Regions from separate parts of the uncultured Umboniibacter sp. genome, predicted to be linked through region 1. Evidence: predicted binding sites of a transcription regulator. Region 1 holds the regulator's gene; the other holds the start of a gene.
What was found. The regulator LexA, encoded in region 1, represses DNA repair genes until DNA is damaged. The targets are predictions, from matches to a motif close to ACTGTNTNTANANACAGT.

Region 1 (8,189 bases):
TCACCAACCTCGAGAGCGTGGTAATCGCAAGGTACCGATGCCTTCCGAGGGTGATTCTTAAGGAGTAATACCGCTGAAGTAACGCTGTTAGCGCCCCGCTCCAGGCAGTACGAGTTAATTTCTCCCAACGTTAGACCTACGTCATGAATATCATCCACGATCAACACATCGCGACCAATGAGTGATATTTGCGGTTGAACTAACCAACGCACCTTCTCGCCCGTCATCTTACCCTGGTAACGAGTCGCGTGAATGTAATCCAACTCTAACGGAAAACTCAATTGCGGTAAAAGATGTCCCGCGACAATGGCACCGCCTGTCATCACCACAAGCACGACAGGCTGTTTGTCTGTGAAGTCCCTATTCAATGCCGCTGCAAGACGCTCAATTGCCCCACAAACGGTTTGATGGTCAAAGAGGCACTCTGCCTGCCCCATCAAGTCTACTGCTTCAGACGCCGCCATAATTTGCCTACTCTGCTACGTGAGGATTTAAAATAGCTAAAGCTGTGGGGATAAACAAGTCGAGTAGCTCATTAGTGCTTATGCGGGAGTGATATTGCGCGTCTGCTATGGCATCCAGCGTATCAAACTCGGCTAGCGAGAACATCGCCGCACCCATTAGAAATTGTAACTGCCAATAGAACTTCAACTTCGAGCTCTCTTGGAGATTCTGCCCCGCTAAGTGTTGAATCATTCGCCGGTAGTCTTCATTGTAATGATCCTTAATGAAGCGCCTTAAATGCCCCTGTTGTTGAGCATAGGCATGACGTAACAACATCATAAATCGACGCGCTCGAGAAACGTTCAGATCGGTGCCAAGCATCGCAATAATTGCAGCCTCAATAGCCTGTCGTTGTGACACCTCAGAATCTGCTACTGAAAGTGATGATATTTGCGTGTTATAGCCAGAATAGAAATCCTCAAGATAGCGGTTAAACACCGCTTGAATGAGGTTCTTCTTTGAACCGAAGTGGTAGTTAACCGACGCAATATTGACTTCCGCTGCAGAGGTGATTGCTCGTAACGAAGTCTCATTAAAACCCTGTTCAGCAAAAAGTCGTTCTGCCTGATCCAAAATACGAAGTGATGTGGTACTCATAATGCTCCCTAACTAATAATTCAAACATACGTTTGAATTATTAGTTCGTCAAGATCACAGCACCACTATAAAACAACTTTTTACTAAGGTTGCAGCATCATCTAAACCTGTATATAGTTACAACACTGTATAAACAAACAGGCAAAGACAATGGTCAAACTTACCAAACGCCAACAAGATGTTCTTGATGTGTTAGCAAAGCATATTGCAGACACTGGTTTGCCGCCAACTCGTGCGGAAATTGCTGCAGAATTAGGCTTCAAATCTGCTAACGCCGCGGAAGAACATTTGAAAGCCTTGGCACGAAAAGGGGCAATTGAAAAAATTGCCGGGACGTCTCGCGGGCTCCGTATTCTTATTAATCCTGAACAGGCAAATATCGATCGTGCAGCGGCTAACGATAACCAACTGCCAATCGTTGGCAAAGTGGCAGCCGGTTCTCCTGTTTTAGCCATTGAGCACGTAGAAGCTCACTGCCCTGTTTCACCGGACTTCTTTCACCCCCGTGCAAACTACATGTTAAACGTTCAGGGTGATTCGATGATCGACATTGGCATTCACGATGGTGATTTATTGGCAGTACATCAAACGAAGAATATTCGAAATGGTGATATCGTTGTCGCGCGTATCGATGATGAAGTTACGGTAAAACGCTACGAAAAGATTAGTGCAGCGAAGGTACTACTTCATGCTGAGAACGAGGATTACTCGCCTATTGAAGTAGATTTAAGCTATCAGGACTTCGATATAGAGGGCATTAGCGTTGGGGTTATACGTCGCCATTAATAAACTAAATCGTGCGATTTAAACATAAAAAAGCCCGTCTCTTCGAACGGGCTTTTTTATGCGACGGTTGATTAATAACAACCGTTCGCTTTTAGTGCATAGCTAGTTTATTACACAGCTAGTGAAGCACCTGAGAATGCTGAAGCGGAAGTTCCTCTTCATAGCAACTCTGATGGCGATCAGCAGCTTCGGCAAAACCTGCTTCGAGCATTATGCGAACAAATTCCATTCGCTCGACACTTAAATTCTGGTCAATCTCAGGGCCAATCTCAATTTTGATTAGACATTCAGCATTGTCTGAATCATCACCGTGACGCTTAAGTGCTATGGTCCCTGAACTTAACTCAACCAGTTCAAATACTTCGTCGTCCATACGACCCCCTAATTATTATATTTTTCTATCTCTGTAGCAGTAAAATCCACTATAACATCATTAAGAAATCAATTTCACGCTTCAAATTGGAGATTTATTTGCAACTCGAGCTGTTCCAGAAAGACTGTGACGGATGACTCAATTTCTGATTCATCAACAGTATGAATACCGCGGTCTGAACCAATTAACTGGCTACTTGCAATGGTTGCAGGAGCAATCTTAAATAACTTTTGTAGCCATGAATTATTTTCATACTGCAAAACCACCAATGCTCCCAACTCAAACGGGAGTGCGCTGATATTTTCTTGGCGATCAAGCGCTGCGCGGGGTAGCTGATGGAGTGTTGCTAGCGCCCCTAGGAACCGATCCCAAAGAGGCCGATAGTCGAGCTTAGTCAGCTCTCCGTCATTCCGTGCACGTTGAAGAATATGGCGCAGAGCAAGTAATTCACGCTGCGCCTGGGCATAATCCATTTACTTTGCCTTTTTCTTCTTATCGCTAACGACCCAGCGTGATGCGTCTTCATCGAACTCTGCTCGCCATCCACTTGGCTTGCCATTGACTTCACTCTGCACATAGTGAGACTTGGTTTTGCGGGAGAAACGTATCGTAACGGGTACGCCATCACCATCGACTACTGGCGCTGACCAAAAATGGTTGTATTTCGGGTCGATTTCATCGCGGTGCGAGATAATTTCTTTGAGTAACGGAGCTCGAGTTTCCCGGTTCTTAGGGAAACCACTTGCTGCTAAGAACATACCTGATGCGCCGTCACGTAATACATAAAAGTCATCAACCTTGTCACACTTGAGTTCAGGCATCGGCACTGGATCCATTTTCGGAGGCGCCACTTCGCCGTTCTTAAGAAGCTTACGGGTATTCTTACAGGATTCGTTAGAGCAGCCAAAATATTTGCCGAAACGACCGGTTTTAAGCTGCATTTCCGAGCTACACTTATCACATTCGATAGTGGGGCCGTCATAACCTTTAATTCTAAACGAACCAGTCTCAATCTCGTAGCCGTCGCAATCTGGATTGTTCCCGCAGACATGAAGCTTTCGCCCCTCATCGATTAGGTAGCTGTCCATCGTTGCGTTATCAATGCTACATCGGCGTTTACTCCGAATCAGCGCCGATTCTGCCTCCTCTGACCCATCTGAAGATACAACGTCGTCACCCGAAACTAGGTTAATCGTCGTCTTGCAGCGCTCTTTTGGCGGCAAATTATAGCCCGAACAACCAAGAAAGACACCGGTACTGCCGGTTCGAATCTGCATAGTCCGGCTACACGTAGGGCATTCGATACTCGTTGCCACCGGCTCATTGGCACGCATTCCACCCTCTTCATTCTCCGCCTGACTTAACTCGCCCTGGAACTGTTCATAGAACTCGTCAAGCACTTGCTTCCAATCAAGTTTGCCAAGCGCCACATCATCAAGACGTGACTCCATATCAGCAGTGAAGTTATAGTTCATCAACTCAGCGAACGATTCGGACAACCGCTCAGTGACAATGTCTCCCATCTTCTCAGCATAAAAACGTCGATTCTCAACGCGGGCATAACCTCGATCTTGAATGGTAGAAATAATTGCCGCGTAGGTAGAAGGTCGGCCAATGCCACGCTTCTCAAGTTCACGAACCAAGCTGGCCTCTGAATAGCGAGCTGGAGGGTTAGTGAAGTTCTGCTTCGCATCCACGTCTGCCAGTGCCAACGCATCGCCACTTTGCATATCCGGGAGCATAACGTCGTCGTCTTTCTTGCTCATCGCCGGTAATACTTTGGTATAACCATCGAACTCTACGATTCGACCCTTTAGAGAGAGTTCGTAAGCTGACACATTCACTTTAATACGGGTACTGGTGTAACGCGCTGGGGTCATCTGACACGCAACGAATTGACGCCAAATTAGCGCGTACAGTCTTCGCGCATCGGGCTCCATGGTATCAAGATGCTCTTCAAGCACTTCAATACTCGATGGGCGAATGGCTTCGTGTGCTTCCTGAGCGCCCTCCTTCGACCCATAGGTATTGGGTGTTTTAGGAAGGTAATTGTCGCCGAAGTTGTCACTAATTAGGGCGCGACAACTCTCTACTGCATCCTTACTCAAATTGGTCGAGTCGGTTCGCATGTAGGTAATGTAACCGGCTTCGTATAGTCGCTGAGCCAAGGTCATCGTCTTCTTTACCGAAAAGCTTAGTCGCGTTGAGGCTGCCTGCTGAAGTGTTGAAGTGATAAATGGCGCTGAAGGTTTCGAACTAGTTGGTCGATCCTCACGGGCACTAACCTTGTAATCGCTTGCCTCAAGCTTCGCCTTAACCTCGGCAGCTTCGGCGCCGCTAGTTGGCTTATAGTCTTTACCATCTTTCTTATTGAGGGCGAACTTAAAGGTATCGCCCTGATATTTTAAGAAGGCCGAAAGATCCCAAAATTCTTCCGGGACAAAGATCCGAATCTCTCGTTCACGTTCAACGAGGAGTTTGACCGCAACAGACTGGACTCGGCCTGCCGAGAGTCCTCGGGCGACCTTTTTCCAGAGCAGTGGTGAAACCATAAAGCCGACAACACGATCCAGAAAACGTCGTGCTTGCTGCGCATTCACTCTGTCGATATCAAGACGACCCGGCTCTTCGAAGGCCTCTTGAATCGCCGTCTTGGTGATTTCATTGAAGACTACGCGTTGATAACGCTCCGGATCGCCACCAATCGTCTCACGTAAATGCCAGGCAATGGCTTCCCCTTCTCTGTCCAAATCCGTTGCCAGATAAATCGTGTCAGCGTTTCGGGCTAGTTTCTGTAATTCTTCAACCACTTTCTCTTTGCGCGGTAGAATTTCGTATTGCGCGTCCCAACCATGATCAGGATCAATTCCCATTCTGCGTATAAGTTGATCATGCGCTTTCTTTTTCTGATACGCAGCCTTCGCGGCCGGTTTCATCTTTCGAGTCTTCGCGGCTTGTTTAGCTCGTTCAGCTGGGGTGGTTGTAGACGTGTTACCACTCGTTGGCAAATCACGAATGTGGCCAACGGAGGATTTCACGACAAACTTGGAACCCAAATATTTGTTGATCGTTTTCGCCTTAGCGGGCGACTCGACAATAACTAAAGACTTTCCCATATGTGGATTTGTTACCTAAATTTTTGAATAGTTAACTGTATTTATTCGTTACAGAACGGAATTTGGTCTTCTCTAACACTAGCCATCATTTTTTCTATTGTTAGCATTAATAGAAGCATTAAGGCAAGTTAGCAAGTCATCTAATAAATTTGTTACATCTTCATCCGAGCCGAATTCACGCCATTTTAGAATGATGCCGCGTTCGTAGGTAGCGAGTTCAATGAAGCGCTCGTCTTGATATAACGCCTTCTTTATATAGTCAATGACAGGTTCTGGAAGATTCAAAAAATCATCTCGGAAACGTTGGCGCCAACGCCATATTTTGAAGGTACGCTTATTATTATCTTGGTAGCGGTAGACCGTAACAAAGTCCTTTGTCCGTGAATCTCTCTCCATCGCTACATGCCAACGCTTAGTTAACGCTATTTGCCGCAGTCGCGACAACTGCTGCTCTCGCTTCGATGGTTTTATCATCGCGATGCCGCCTAAGACCAAACATACTGCGAAAAAGATAATTAGATAGATAGTCATGGGAGTTGTTAACTTAGTCGTTGCCTAATCATGGCTCTGTCTTATATCATGAAAACATTGCGAATGCGACCAAGGAGCCGCCCATGAGCCAATACAAAAAAGTATTAGTTGCACTAGATCTCACTGAATATTCCCCTGAGGTTGTAAAACGAGCAAAGGCACTTAGCAGCGAACTTGATGTAAGAATCACCTTAGCACATGTGGTCGAGCCACTGGCGTTAGCGTATGGCGGTGATATTCCGTTAGACATGAGTGATGTTCAGGAGCAAATAAAAGAACAAAGTGCGAAGCGCATAGCAGTGATTGCCAAGCGCTTTGAGATTCCTGACTACGATTGCCGCATCCTTATTGGTCAGCCGGAGGCAGAGATCCGTGCACTCGCAGACGAAATCGAAGCCGACTTGGTTGTCGTGGGATGTCACAGTCGAGCCGGCCTATCAATGCTCTTTGGCTCTACCGCCAACAGCATGCTCAACGGTGCCTCCTGTGACGTCTTAGCCGTTCGTGTCGGCGACTAACTGACAGCTAGTTTGACTCACAAACCTCAGTATACGGACGCTGGTGTAAACTGGCGTAACCCGCGGCTACAAAAGCGTCGTGAAGTGCTAATCGAACACGCTTTAGCAAACGGTGTCGATCGCTGGCTTTGTATCGCGACAGAACTCGCCGACTACGAGTTTATTCACGCCAACGGCCCCCAGAAAATTGATTGGCGAACCTCCTTTGGACTGCACCCCCACTATGCATCGAAGTCAGCGTTAGATGCCGTGCTTCGGGAGGCGGAGCGAATTTTAGCGGCGGATAGGAATATCTGTGCGATTGGTGAAACTGGCTTGGATTTCGCGCGGATGTTGCAGACTGAAGCGGATCAAGTTCGGGCCTTCGAAGCACAGCTCGAACTCGCAAAGCTTCATCAGCTCCCCGTCTATCTTCACCAACGCGAGGCACACAAGGTGTTCCAACAGTGCCTAGCCGACTTCGATATTTCTCAAGGCATCGCACACTGCTTTACCGAGGGACGCGCCGAGATGAGCAGTTATTTGGATCGTGGGTTATATATCGGCATTACCGGTTGGCTGTGCGACGAGCGACGCAACCAAGAGCTAGTCAAGGCCCTTGACTACCTCCCCCTTGATCGATTAATCATCGAGACTGACGCGCCCTATCTACTAGCCCGCGACCTCAGGCCTAAGCCGAAATCGGGGTGCGCGATGCCAAGTCATATTCCGCATCTCGCCGCTACCATTGCCCGACTAAAGCAGGTCTCCGTTGAAACGGTCCGCGAACAGTCCGAAGCCAATGTCACTTCGCTATTTAATTGGCAGCGATAAACGCTTTCAACTGATCCCCATCGAATGGCCAGTTCAGCTCATTGCCTCCCATCACAACCACCGGAATACGGACTCCGTAGGCCTCCATCAGTTCATCGTTTAAGGCGATATCAACTAATTTCAGAGTATACTCAGGCGCATAGTAGCGAATGAGCTCCAGCGCCTGTTCACAGAGGTGACAGTATTGGGTGTGCATCAGGCTGATGGTACTAGCCATGGCGGATTATCCAGCACTGATGGATCTTCGGATTACGCTTAAAATCAACGTCAATGGTCGATGCACTAATATTCTCGATCTGATAACGCTCAGCTAATCCAGGTTCAAGTTTGAACTTCCGATAGTTATTTGAGAAATAGAGTGTGCCATCCTTTGCCAACAAACGCATCGCGTCGTCAATCAACTTCTCATGATCCTTCTGCACATCGAACACATCACTCATACGCTTCGAGTTAGAGAAGGTTGGAGGATCGAGCATGATGATATCGTACTCGCCTGTGGCATTAGCCAGCCATTCAACACAATTTGCCTGCTCAAACTCATGCTGTGCAAGGGTTACGTAGTTGCGGCGAAAGCTATCTTTAGCCCAGTTTAGATAGGTTCGTGACATGTCTACGCTGGTCGTCTTGGCACCCGCCATGGCCGCGTGCAAAGAGGCGACGGCGGTATAGCAAAATAGATTCAAGAAGCGCTTAGATTTGGCCTCATTCATGATTCGTCTGCGCAGCGGACGATGATCCAAGAACAAACCCGTATCTAAGTAGGATGCCAATTCTACTTCGATAGAATGGCCAAACTCGTCCACAAAGAAACGTTTCGACTCGGGCGCTGATTCGTACTGAGAGGTGCCCTTTTGGCGACGTCGCTCCTTACTATTTAGTTCAGCTAGTGGCACATCAAACGCTGCGGAAATAGCCGTGAGTGCTATTTTAAAGCGAGCTGCGGCTTTGGCT
Region 2 (8,189 bases), on a different contig from region 1:
GCCGAAGTGGCTCTCGGGACGTTCTATAACTACTTTATTAGTAAGACCTCAATGATGAGTGCCGTTGCCGATAAACTAATTGATGGTGCAGTATCGCGAGTCATTGTGGATATTGATGAAGTGAAAGTGAGCGATGCAAGTGCTCGATTACGCATTGGTTTTGATCTCTTACGTGACAATATCACTAATGATCCAAACTTAGGCTTCTTGATACTTGAAGCCGGCCTACCACTGCACAACTTCATTGCTGGAATTGAAGTCCTAATAGATCGCACCATAGGCGACCTTCACTTAGACACGGCACAATCCAGCCTCGTCAGTGGCGCTGCAGCCAACCTGTTAATCAAACACTACACGGGGCATTTGAAAGCTTCATCTGCTGACATGCTTATCAGCATGGTAGATGCCCTAAGCAATCGTGAAGCGGCATTAGCCTAACTAGCTTGCAGGTCTAGCGTTTCTTACCCAGCGCTAGGCTTATTCAGCTTCGCAGTTCGCGCCTCACGTCTCTCATCTCTCGCTTCACGCCTTCCCGGCCACCGATGAAATTACTCCCCCTTGAGGGTCATCGTAATATGCGGGATGCCATCTTCCAGATATTCATCAGAACTTTGGATGAAGCCCAGCTTCCCATACATGCCCGCAAGGTGCGACTGAGCGCCAATCTTAATGTCATGATTACCAAATAGCTTTCGTACTTCAATAATTGAGCGCTCCATTAACTCATAACTCAAACCGGTCCCTCGAGCTTCCGGGACAATCACTACACGCCCTATCGACAGTGCCGCAGAATAACTAATACCGGCATCAATTAGACGGGTATACGCAACCACTTCATCGTTATCGACACCGTAAAAATGCCACACCTCTGGATCAATCCCATCTATATCCGGAAAAGCACAATCCTGTTCAACGACGAAGACATCCTGACGCAACTTAAGAATTTGATACATATGCTTTGCGCTGAGCTCCGCAAATGACTGGCAATACCACTCCACTGGCCTCTCCTTTCGCTAACTGAGTACCCACCTGGCTATATTGCCTTGGCGAGAAATTAAATTGGCGACTATTTAATTGAAAAACTATCGCCTATGGTTCCCTAGCGCTAGAATAGCGCTATGAATCTACTTTTACTATTCCCAAGCGATCTCCGCGACAACAACGTTGTTCGTATTTCAGATCACCGCCTGCAACACATTCTATTGGTTCACCGAGCGAGCGTGGGCGATTCAATACGAGTCGGGATGGTCGATGGGCTCATTGGTAGCGGCATCATTGAACAATTGAATGAGCAGTCTGCAGAAATTCGTTTTACGCTGGACACTCCCCCGCCACCCAAGAAGCCGCTGCGTATCATTTTGGCTCTGCCACGCCCAAAGATGCTCAAACGGATTCTACAAACGATTACCTCAATGGGGGTTGAAGAACTCTATCTCATCAACAGCTATCGTGTTGAAAAGAGTTTTTGGCAAACTCCAATTCTCTCGGAGCAGGGTCTACTAGAGCAATTGACTCTTGGGCTTGAACAGTCCAGAGATACCCAACTACCAAAAATTGAACTTCGTAAGCGCTTTAAACCATTCGTTGAAGATGAGTTACCTGACCTAATTGAGAACAGCTATCCCTTAGTGGCACATCCAGGTGTAGAAGCACCAATACCTCATTCGCTGAACAAACCCTGCACACTAGCTGTTGGCCCAGAAGGCGGCTTTATTCCCTATGAAATAAGCAAATTTAAAGAAGTTGGTTTTAACTGTGGCCATATGGGGCCAAATATTCTACGCGTTGAGACGGCTATCCCAGCGCTCATTGCCTCACTCTATAACTGGTAGCAATTCTTCAGTAGCACTCTAAGACTCACAGCGCCATTACCACTTTCCAGCAAAGCAACTCAAGCACTACCTATTAGCTAGTTATCTGCCAGTCCCAATCGCCACTCGTAGCTGGCGGCTGAGACGCCAAGCCTCAATCTTACAACTTTTAGCTAACTTCCTATTGCCATCCCTGCGGCGTGCCTGTTATGAGGGGTAGTGACGAGATAGTGACGAGAGAGCCTTAAGCGCTTTGCACTAAAAGTCCTGAATCCTTGTCCACGAAGAAAAAAGTTTGCAATCTCCACTTTATACTGTATAAATAAACATACTGTATATAAAAACAGTTAACGGAGATAAGCATGAAAGCAGAACTTAAAGACATTATCGACTCTAGGCATGATATTTGGTGCGTAAAGAACCAAAGCACCCGATTGACACTCAAGGCTGTTGATACCCACTACCGCCCGCTTAACGATCAGCTAGAACAAGGTGGTTGGCCAATGTCTGTTGCTACGGAACTATTATGCTCTCAGCATGGTGGCGGCGAATTAAGTTTTTTGCTTCCTGCTATTGCCAAACTTAGTCAGACTGAAAAATGGGTGGCTTTTATTGCCCCACCCTTCACACCCTACGGCCCTGCCCTAGAGGCAGCTGGCGTAAATAGTAGTCGAGTCCTCATGATTCACCCACGTAACAGTAAGGAGCTACTTTGGGCTACTGAACAAGCTTTGAAAGCGGGTACATGTAGCGCAGTGATCTCATGGTTTGGTAATCATGACATCGCAACTAAGGACCTCCGCCGTATCCAACATGCTGCTAAAAGCAGTGACTGCCTGCATATTCAGTATCGTGACAGCCGCTTTGCAGAACAGCCATCTCCAGCAAAACTACGCCTTAGCTTAACGCCTAATGATGGGCAATTAGCACTTCAAGTCTTGAAGCAAACTGGCACCTGGGCAGGACAGCAGATAGAGCTACCTATAGACGAAGAAATTAGAGATAAGCAATGCAATGTCATTCAGCTTGAGGTGCCTAAGAGCAATCGTAGAAATGCTCTTCCTATGCCGTCACACAGTGACCCTGCTCAGCGTCAGATTGTATGGCAGTGACTGATGCTTTGGCTGTGCATTTATCTTCCATTACTGCCTGTAGAGGCTTATTCGCATAGCGCCAAGGCACCACTCGCAGTATCTGAAAATCATCGTATCAAGTTCTGTAATGCCCTGGCTTCAAGTCAGGGTATTCGTGCTGGACAATCTTTAGTCACAGCTTGGGCGCTATATTCCGAATTAGAAATTAAAGATCGAGATCACCAGAGCGAGTCTCTACGACTGCAACAACTCGCCGACTTTTGTCGAGCGTTTACCCCACATGTCAGCATCCCATCCGGTGACCGCTTATTACTAGATTTAACAGGCTGCCTTAACGTCCATGGTGGCTGGCTTAAACTAAAGGAAAAAATCCAAACTAGTCATCTGCTGACTACCCATCACCTGCAATTTGGCTTAGGTAATACGCCCGAAGCCGCCATCTTACTTAGTCACAACCTTAACTTTGATAGCGAAACAGTTATTCGAAATAACAGCATTGATCTCAGTAAAATACAGCATCTTATCAATGAGCAAACTATCGCAAACCTCAACTGTGATTCGAAAACCATTCAACGACTCGCTAATTTAGGGTTAAAAACCGTTGGCCAAGTTAAACAACTTCCCTCACACGCGCTCGGGCACCGACAAAGTCATTTTTTTATGGATTACCTAAGCCGCCTGTATGGCTTAAAGGGAGATGTGCGAAAACCTCATATCACCCCACCTCAGTTCCACGAGGAAAGCTACAGCCTACAATCCGTTAGTAACCTCAGTGAGATTCAACCGGCATTCGAGCTTCAGCTGGAAAAATTGCAGCGCTTTTTACGCCAACACCAGCAGCATTGTATCGAGCTACGCTGGCAGTTACGTAATGAGCAACGCTACCTACATCGCCTTCATATAGGGGTAGAAGCCTGTAAGAATAACGTGGCTTCTATGTTGAAGCTAACCCAGTTACAAAGTGAGAAACAACCTATCAAACGGGCGATCAATCAAGTGGCACTAGAGTCTGTCCATAGACCGTTAAGCCTTGAGATTGCCGACGATTTATTTCCAGAGTCTCTATCAAGGCCATTAGACCAACAGCTTGTGGAGACCCTTGAGGCAAGACTTGGTAGAGACCGAATCAGTTACCTTAAAACCCCAACAAGTCATCGCCCGGATGAGCTAGGAGCCGTTGATCAGGGCAGCTTAAATCATGCTAAGCGCCCTACTTGGTTGTTTAAGTCTCCCAAACTCATTCTTCAACGTGGCAAGCAAATGATCTTTGAAGGGCAGGTGTTAAATTTGCTTCAGGGCCCTGAACGCATCGACACTCAATGGTGGGATTCACGCTGCCAAAGAGACTATTACATAGCTAAGAGTGATCGAGGGCTGCGCTACTGGGTCTACAAAGACCTTATTAACCGCAGATGGTTTGTTCAGGGTATCTTCGCGTAGTTAGCCATGCAATATGCCGAGTTATTTTGCCGTAGTAACTTCAGTTTTCTACAAAGTGCATCACACCCCGAGGAGCTGGTCGATCAAGCTGATGACATGGGCTATGACGCCATCGCCATAACGGACGAGTGCTCGCTAGCTGGTGTGGTAAAAGCCCATGTTGCCGCAAGTCAGCGTGACATTGACTTAGTGATTGGTAGTTATTTTAAGATTGGCGACCATAACACCCCAATTGCCGAACTCATCCTACTTGCTCCTAACAGAGATGCTTACGGTCAGATTTCTGCATTGATCACCAAGGCTAGAAGGCGTTCCGAAAAAGGTCGTTATCAGCTAGAGCTAGAGGATTTACAGCATGGTTTAAAGTCTTGCTTAGCAATATGGTTTGTCAGCTCGGTTAGTCAGCATTGCTACCAACTAGCTCCTGCACTAGCGAAAGCATTCCCCAAAGGGCTCTGGGTGGGTGTGCAATATCACCTTGAAGCGCAGTTCATTGCCCATTACCAACAGTGCTTACACCTTGCTAATGAATATAGTCTCATGATGACCTGTGTCGGCAATGTCCGCATGCACCATGCTGACAGGCAGCCATTACTTGATGTCTTAACTGCTATCCACTACAACACCACGTTGGCTGAACTAGGATTCCAAGCGAGTAAGAACAGAGAATCCGCCCTACAGAGTCTCCAGCAAGTCCATCGGCGTTTTCCTGAAGCGCTTATCAAGGAATCTATTTATATTGCCCAGCAATGTTACTTTTCCTTGGATGAACTACGTTATAACTACCCCGCCGAGTTAGTGCCCCATAGCAAAACACCCAGTGAGTGGCTAAGCGAACTGGTTCACCACGGATGTCAAAAACGGTGGCCTACCGGCACCAATGATAAAGTTATGAAACAAATCAGCTATGAACTCAAAGTCATTCGTGAGCTCAGCTACGAACACTACTTTCTTACTGTTCATGACATCGTCCAATTCGCCAGAAACCAAGGTATTCTGTGCCAAGGACGAGGTTCGGCAGCTAACTCTGCTGTTTGCTATGCGCTCTTCATTACCGAAGTTGACCCAGCGCAGTCAGACTTGCTGTTCGAACGATTTATCTCAAAGGAGCGAAATGAACCGCCCGACATTGATGTGGATTTCGAACACCAACGTCGTGAAGAAGTCATTCAATATATCTACAAAAAATACGGCCGTGACAGAGCTGCGTTAGCAGCCACAGTGATCACCTATCGGCCTCGCAGTGCGATCAGAGATGTAGGTAAAGCCATTGGTCTAGATGCCGTAGTAGTTAATAAACTGGCAAAGAGTCTGGCTTGGTGGGATAGATCTGGCGACTTAGAAAGCCGGCTAAGCGAAGCGAATTTATCAATTCGCTCCCCGATCACTAAGCACTACGCCTTTTTGATTAAGGAAATCCTAGGAATGCCGCGACATTTATCCCAACATGTAGGCGGTTTTATTGTGACCGACGCGCCCGTTTATTCCTTGGTTCCCATTGAGAATGCAGCCATGGAGGGCCGGACGATTATTCAATGGGACAAGGATGACATTGAAGCCCTAGGGCTTCTAAAAATCGACGTGCTGGCCCTAGGTATGTTGAGTGCCATCCAGAAATCTCTCACCGCCATTAATGCTTACAGCCCAAATCCCATCAGCTTGGCAAGTATCCCAGATGACTGTGCTAAAACCTATGCCATGCTCAGCAGAGGCGATAGTATCGGAGTCTTCCAGGTTGAATCGCGAGCTCAGATGAATATGCTGCCGCGCCTTCAGCCGAGTTGCTTTTATGATCTAGTCATTGAAGTGGCCCTAGTAAGGCCCGGTCCAATTCAGGGCGATATGGTGCACCCCTATTTACGAAGACGTCAGGGGTTGGAGCAAATTGATTATGCTAATAAAGCGGTGAAATCAGTTCTAGACAGAACACTAGGTGTGCCCATATTTCAAGAACAGGTTATCAAACTCGCTATGGTTGCAGCGGGTTTTAGCGGCGGCCAAGCCGATCAACTCAGACGTGCAATGGCTAATTGGCGACGCAATGGTGAGCTGGCTAAATTCAAGGAGCCCGTGATTACAGGAATGCTAGAACGAGGGCATAGTCTCGATTTTGCCGAACGCTTATTCCGCCAAATGGAGGGCTTTGGTGACTATGGCTTCCCAGAATCTCACGCGGCTAGCTTTGCGCTTCTCGTGTATATTTCTGCATGGTTAAAGAGCCACTACCCCGCGGCGTTCTACCTCGGCTTACTAAATAGTCAACCGATGGGTTTCTATAGTCCATCGCAACTCTTGCAGGATGCAAAGCGCCACGGCGTAGTCATCCTTCCTATTGATATCAACTGTAGTGACTGGGATTATCAGTTAGAAATTCAAGCTGGGCTCCTACAACAACCAACCTCAACAGAAACTTCACCAGCTAACCCTGGAGATGCAGATCAAGATAGCCCCCAGCCTCCATTACTAAGGGTTGGTTTTCGGCAAATTAAAGGCTTTTCTCAGTCCTCTGCAGAGGAGATTATTAGCCAACGAACTAAGCGGAGTTTCACTGGAGCTAATGACACAAAGAAGCGCTGCCAACTGGCGATTGATCAGCTTGAGAAATTAATCGCTGCCGGTGCTTTCAGTAGGCTTGATGGTAATAAGTATTTGAGTCACTGGTTAGTACAGGGCGTATCTGAAGCGGTACTCAAGCATGACAATATTGAGCGAACTCAGGTTAGCTTTGCGGAGCCATCACAGTGGGAACAACTCGCAGATGATTATCAATATACCGGTATCACGCTAAAGGAACACCCATTAGCCTTGTTACAGCAAACTAGTCCTGTGAGTTGCTGCACGAGCGCTCTGGACAGCTATTCCCTCCACCAGGGTAGATGGGTACAAATTGCCGGCATTGTCAGTTGCCGACAACGCCCAAGCACTGCATCGGGCCTAGTGTTTCTGACATTGGAAGATCACACGGGTAATCACAATGTCATTGTAGAGAAAGCGGTTCAAGAGCGATGCAGAAAGGCTCTTCTTGCCGGTCAGCTACTGCACATCAAAGGGGTAATTGAGCGAGTTGACCCACCGCAATTAAAGCCCGAGGGCGATACCAATACCTTAATTCATATTAAAGCGGGGCATATTAGCGATATCAGCCACTTACTGAATTCAGAGCATCGCTCTCGTGACTTCCACTGAGCAATAGGAGAAATGATATTCAGAATAAATAATTAATTTTTGCAAACTAACTAGGCCGTTTGCCGCCATTCTCAACATGGCAGCAAACCCAAGTAATCTACTTAGAGCTGAATGGCTTTTACCTCAATGAACTCGTGCATCGCTTCACGACCCCACTCTCGCCCGTTACCCGATTGCTTATAGCCACCGAACGGTGCGAGGAAGTTGTACTCTCCACCATTAACATAAACCTGACCGGCACGGAGCTTACGCGCAATGGCTAATCCCGCTTCTTTAGAGCTAGCCCAAACCGCCGAGCTTAAACCGTAGGGCGTGTCGTTAGCCACGGTGATAGCCTCGGCTAGATTTTCATAGGGCAAAATACACGTTACTGGTCCAAAAATCTCTTCGCGCGCGATACGCATCTGATTATTAACCTGGGAGAATACTGTTGGCGCAACATAGAAGCCCCTGGAAAACCCAGCAGGCCGATCAACACCACCTGTCAGTAACTCCGCACCTTCATCAATTCCGAACTGAATATAGTTCAACACGGTATTACGCTGCTGAGCCGAACTCATTGGTCCTAAAAATGCCTCTTCGTCGGTCGGTTCGCCAACCTTCAGGCCATCAACATAGGCTTTTGCAACCGCATTAGCTTCCGCCAATCGAGAGGCCG

Region 2: a site for LexA is predicted at 2,142-2,159, ahead of imuA (translesion DNA synthesis-associated protein ImuA). Genes of this name have one in related genera too.

The regions. Positions count from the first base shown of each region.
Region 1 is NZ_CANMGY010000005.1:163,887-172,075, forward strand. Features, by position in the region: gene Q0698_RS07885 (hypoxanthine-guanine phosphoribosyltransferase) at 1-464, opposite strand, end outside; gene Q0698_RS07890 (TetR/AcrR family transcriptional regulator) at 472-1,101, opposite strand; gene lexA (transcriptional repressor LexA) at 1,252-1,887, shown strand; gene Q0698_RS07900 (hypothetical protein) at 2,006-2,260, opposite strand; gene Q0698_RS07905 (hypothetical protein) at 2,335-2,733, opposite strand; gene topA (type I DNA topoisomerase) at 2,734-5,376, opposite strand; gene Q0698_RS07915 (hypothetical protein) at 5,455-5,907, opposite strand; gene Q0698_RS07920 (universal stress protein) at 5,991-6,425, shown strand; gene Q0698_RS07925 (TatD family hydrolase) at 6,438-7,238, shown strand; gene Q0698_RS07930 (glutaredoxin family protein) at 7,222-7,455, opposite strand; gene rlmKL (bifunctional 23S rRNA (guanine(2069)-N(7))-methyltransferase RlmK/23S rRNA (guanine(2445)-N(2))-methyltransferase RlmL) at 7,448-8,189, opposite strand, start outside.
Region 2 is NZ_CANMGY010000007.1:119,323-127,511, reverse strand. Features, by position in the region: gene Q0698_RS09600 (TetR/AcrR family transcriptional regulator) at 1-438, shown strand, start outside; gene Q0698_RS09595 (GNAT family N-acetyltransferase) at 549-998, opposite strand; gene Q0698_RS09590 (16S rRNA (uracil(1498)-N(3))-methyltransferase) at 1,119-1,832, shown strand; gene imuA (translesion DNA synthesis-associated protein ImuA) at 2,174-2,923, shown strand; gene Q0698_RS09580 (DNA polymerase Y family protein) at 2,927-4,345, shown strand; gene Q0698_RS09575 (error-prone DNA polymerase) at 4,352-7,531, shown strand; gene Q0698_RS09570 (aldehyde dehydrogenase family protein) at 7,633-8,189, opposite strand, start outside.